2 regions of the Methylosinus sp. R-45379 genome follow, and region 1 is predicted to be linked to the other one. Evidence: riboswitches for the same ligand, from Rfam matches in the RefSeq annotation. Region 1 holds a riboswitch; the other holds the start of a gene.

Region 1 (2,382 bases):
CTCTATGACAATGGGGAGATCTTCCGAGAGGCTCAATATCTTCGTCGTGCGCAGCCGGCTGTTATGGCCGAATCCTACAGGGCCGCGCAGCACGGTGGCGCCGGCGAGGTGCAGCGCGCGCGCCGTCCGCACGATCGCCTCATGCAGCGGTCGCCCTTCGAATTTCTCGTCCTCGCCAATGAAGATGCGCAGCAGAGTCGCGTCTCGAGGCAATTGCATCGTCAGGCTCCTTTCAGCGCGTTGAGATGAGCGGCGGCGACATGTCCGAGCCAGACGGCGAAAAGGCAGAGCCCGAACGACAGGCCGATATTGGCGAGCGCAGCGAAGGCCTCGCCGCCGCGCGCCAGATTGAGCGTCTGCAGGCCGAAGGAGGAGAAGGTCGTATAGCCCCCGCATAGGCCGATCATCACGAATTGGCGCGTCTGCGTATCGACGAAGAGACGGCCGTCCCCCGGCGACGTGAGCGTCGCGAAAAAGCCGATGGCGAAACAGCCGGAGACATTCACGATCAGCGTGCCCCAGGGAAAGGCCTCGCCGAAGCAGCGGGAAACGACTCCAGAGAGCCAATAACGCGCGACGCCGCCGATCGCGCTGCCGATCATGATGAGAACATAGATCATCTCGAGCCTTTGCCGGTAGGGGCTTCGCGCGAGGCCGATCGCGGCCTCGCGCGTTGCAGAGCTTTATTGGGCGGTCTCTTTGCTCGCTTCCTCGAGATGCGAGAGCGCTTCCTTCGCCTGCTTGGTCGCGGCTTCGGTGTGGTTCGCCTGCCCCTCCTCTATCGCCGCCTTTATATGGACGATCGCCTCGGCCATGTGCGGATTGGGCTTGAACTTCTGAAGGCCCTCGGCTTTCTCGAGCGCGAGATCGGCGTGATAGGAGAGCAGGCCGGCGTCATGCAGCTTGCCGCCGTGGGTGATCGCTTCATTGACGTGATAGATCGCCTGGTCCAGCCGGTCGTCGGCGCGAGCGAGCGTCGGCCCGATGAGCGCCGCGAGGCCGAGGCTCGCGGCGAGCCCGAATTTGCGAATTTTCATTTCACTCTCCTCATTTCGACCGTTGCGGTCGACGTTTCGGATTCGATTTTTTCGTCGCCGGCCGCGCCGACGCGGCGCAGCCGGTGAACGCGGTCATTCGAATCTCATTGGATTGGCCGTGACCGCCCGGCCGAGGGCGCGCGCCTCTGCGCGACGAAGCTCGATCGAAAGCGCGGCGACGATGCGCGCGCATTCGACGGATCGGACTTTACGAAACGGAAAAACCGCGGCGATCGGACTCATGACGGACTCCTGCCGAGCGAATAGATCGCTCTCTCCGACGATCGGTCGATCATCGGACATCAGCAGGAGTCATCAGCCTTTGCGGCGGTTGAAGGGGGACCCCATCCCCCGGCCGCACGCGCGAGCGGCGGCCTTGGCGAAATTGGTATCTGAGCGATGAGACAGCGTCAAGAACGAGCTGGAGCTGAGCCGTCTCGCGCTCGTCGATCGAAGCGCCGCCGCCGGCGGCAATGTCGAAAGCGCTTGCGCGGACGGGTTCTCATGGCTGAAAAGAATTCATGCGTCTCCGATCCGACTTTTTCGTCTCCGCCCTCATCCGCCGCGCCGAGACGGCCGGCTCCGTCGCCATGCTGCGCCGCCGCGGCTCCGAGGAAGCGGGCGCGATCTTCGTGAAGATCGACCGCCTGGATGGACGCGCGGCGCTGCTCGGGCCGGCGCCGCAGAGCGTGGATTTGCCGGAAGGCGTCGATCGCCTTTTCGCGCGTCTGCACGCGGATGAATGGGTGACGCCGCTGGAGGCCGAGGAGCGCGCCCGCAAGGAGATCGCCTTCGATCCGGATTTATGGCTAGTCGAGATCGAGGATCGCGAGGGCAAGAGCTTCGTCGATATCGCGGCTCGAACGGCCTGAGCCGCTCGGTCGAGGACGACCCATGCGCATTCGCCCCGCTCGAAACAGCGACGCGCCGGCGATCTGGCGCGTCATCGGCCCGACCATCCGCGCCGGCGAGACCTATGCGCTCGATCGCGACATGAGCGAGGCCGACGCCCTCGCCTATTGGCTGGGCGCGGATCGCGAGACCTTCGTCGCGGAAGACGACGAGGGGAGGATCATCGGCTCCTATTACCTGCGCGCCAATCAGGCCGGCGGCGGAGCCCATATCTGCAATTGCGGCTATATGACCAGCGCCGAAGCGGCCGGTCGCGGCGTCGCCCGCGCAATGTGCGCGCATTCGCTGGATCATGCGCGCGAGCGCGGCTTTCGCGGCATGCAGTTCAACTTCGTCGTCGAGACGAACATCCGCGCCATCCGCCTATGGCGCTCTTTCGATTTCGAGATCGTCGGCCGGCAGCCGCGCGCCTTCCAGCATCCGACGCTGGGCT
Region 2 (2,382 bases), on a different contig from region 1:
AGCAGTTCTGGGCGGCGTTCGACGCTTTCGTCCCTGGCGAGGCGGTGGATCGCGCCTGAGCGCTCTTCCGATCACTCGAAGGCGGTCTGAAAGCGCACGATCGCCCGCGCCACCGGCCGCGTCGGCAGATAGCAGAAGGAGTTGGTGGCGATTTTCGCCTCCTTGCAGTGCTCGTGCTCGGCGTTCCACTCATAGCCGAGCCGCTCCATGCAGGCGACGATATGATCATGCAACACGCGGCTGTTCTTGTGCCGCTCCTGGGGGAGCTTGCTCTCGCTGTCGAGCTCGCAATCGGTGACGTCTATCTTCAGCCCGGCGAAATAGCGTCCGCTGCTGCTGCCGGTGACGAAGACGAACTCTGTGGCGACGATGAAGGCGAGGCCGACGGCGAAGGCGACGCGCGCCTTGAACTTGCTGTCGAAGTAGTCGATGCCGATGAAGGACAGCCCGCCGAGCGCCAGCAATCCGCCGCCGAGCATGAGCGTCAGCGGAGCCACGAAGGCGGCGATATCCTCATTCATCGGCACATCTCCCGTCTGTTCCCGACGGGGCGCCGCCTTCCCCTCAGTCTCGAGGTCAAATGGAGCATGTCCTCCAACCGGCAAGCGCCCTGCAGGGGCGAGCGGCGAGCTTAGGCTCGCCGCCGCGATCGGGCTATTCGAATCTCAGCTGAAACGCGGTGATCGCGCGCTCGAAGCCGGTGGCCGGCAGATAGCAATAGGCATTGGTGGCGACCGGCGCATCCTTGCAATTGCGATGCGCGGGAGCCCATTCATAGCCGGCCTCCTGCATGCAGCCGAGAATGTGCTTGTGGATGACATTGACGTCCACGCCGAGACGCGCCTCCGGATGCGCGGACTCGCCCTCGAGCTCGCAGGCGGAAGTCTGCACCTGCTGCGCCTTGAAGAATGAGACGCTGCTGCCGGCGAGCACCACCTCGAGCGCGGCGAGAACGATGGAGCCCGCGACGAGCGCGGCGATCGCCTGGACGCGCGACTTCAGAAATTGAATCTCGATGAAGTAGAGCCCGCCGGCGGCGATCAGCGCGCATCCGATGACGAGAGCGAAAGGGGTGACAAAAACCGAGAGATCCTGATTCATCTGCTTCCTCCTGCATTACGAGCGCGCAAGCGCCCTTGTTCGATGATCTTCCGATCATCGGCATTGAGCAGGAGTCATCAGCCTCTTCGGCGGTTGTAGGGGGCACCCCATCCCCTGGCGCGCCGGCTATCGCCTCGCGACCTTATGTAGCTAATTCGATACATAAAGCCTGCCGGGTCGTCAATGCGCAGGCGGGCGGCGCGTGGCGGACGGCTTCCGCGATCCCGCGCGCGAGCGTATGAGCCGCCGAGAGGACAAGGCGAAACGCTCATGCGCAACGACATAGACGACATCGTCGGCTCCCGACATCCGCGGCATCCGGCTCTCGAGGCTCTTCTCGCCTTTTTGCAGCTGGGACTGACCAGCTTCGGCGGACCGATCGCCCATATCGGCTACTTCCGGGCCGAATTCGTCGAGCGCCGCAAATGGCTGAGCGAGACGGCCTTTGCCGATTTCGTCGCGCTCTGCCAATTTCTTCCTGGACCGGCCAGCAGCCAGCTCGGCTTCATTCTCGGCATGTCGCGCGCCGGCCTGCTCGGCGGCTTCTCGGCCTGGCTCGGCTTCACCTTGCCCTCGGCCGTCGCCCTCGTCCTTTTCGCCTATTGCGTCTCACAGCTCGGCGATGTCGCGCATCTTTCCTGGCTGCACGGCCTCGCGATTGTCGCCGTGGCCGTCGTCGCACAGGCGGTCTGGGGCATGGCTCGGAGCCTCTGCCCGGATCGCGAGCGCGCCACGATCGCGCTCGCGGCAATGATCCTCACTCTGGCGCTTCCCTCGGCCGCGGGCCAGATCGGCGCCATTGTCAGCGGCGGCCTCATCGGATGGCTGCTGCTCCCACAGAGATCGGCGCCGGCGTCGGCGCCGATCTCCGCCGGCTTCATCGGTCGGCGCGCCGGCCTCGCCTCGCTCGCTCTCTTCGTCCTCGTGCTGATCGGCGCGCCGATTCTCGCCGCTACCACCGGCGCGCATTGGCTCGCCATTTTCGCGGCTTTCTTTCGTTCCGGCGCTCTGGTGTTCGGCGGCGGCCATGTGGTGCTGCCGCTGCTGCAGCAGGCGGTGACGCCGCCGGGCTGGATCGGCTCGGACGCCTTCCTCGCAGGCTACGCCGCCGCCCAGGCCGTGCCCGGCCCCCTCTTCACCTTCGCGGCGTTTCTCGGCGCGGCGATGCGCGAGCCGCCCAACGGCTGGGCGGGCGCGATCCTGTGCCTCGTCGCCATCTATCTGCCGTCCTTGCTGCTGCTGCTCGGCGTGCTGCCATTCTGGGATGCGGTGCGCGGCCGC

Evidence for each region. A riboswitch is a leader RNA that binds a small molecule or an ion and turns the genes downstream of it on or off. The one in region 1 is predicted to bind fluoride.
Region 2: linked by a shared signal. The riboswitch ahead of A1351_RS23220 (hypothetical protein) and the one ahead of smbP (small metal-binding protein SmbP) in region 1 are both predicted to bind fluoride.

The regions. Positions count from the first base shown of each region.
Region 1 covers NZ_LUUM01000113.1:171,443-173,824, reverse strand. The annotation lists gene A1351_RS06510 (DUF190 domain-containing protein) at 1-219, opposite strand, end outside; gene crcB (fluoride efflux transporter CrcB) at 222-620, opposite strand; gene smbP (small metal-binding protein SmbP) at 684-1,037, opposite strand; fluoride riboswitch at 1,337-1,398, opposite strand; gene A1351_RS06490 (DUF1491 family protein) at 1,559-1,909, shown strand; gene A1351_RS06485 (GNAT family N-acetyltransferase) at 1,932-2,382, shown strand, end outside.
Region 2 covers NZ_LUUM01000312.1:7,448-9,829, reverse strand. The annotation lists gene A1351_RS23230 (alpha/beta fold hydrolase) at 1-59, shown strand, start outside; gene A1351_RS23225 (hypothetical protein) at 72-521, opposite strand; gene A1351_RS23220 (hypothetical protein) at 655-1,101, opposite strand; fluoride riboswitch at 1,163-1,225, opposite strand; gene chrA (chromate efflux transporter) at 1,372-2,382, shown strand, end outside.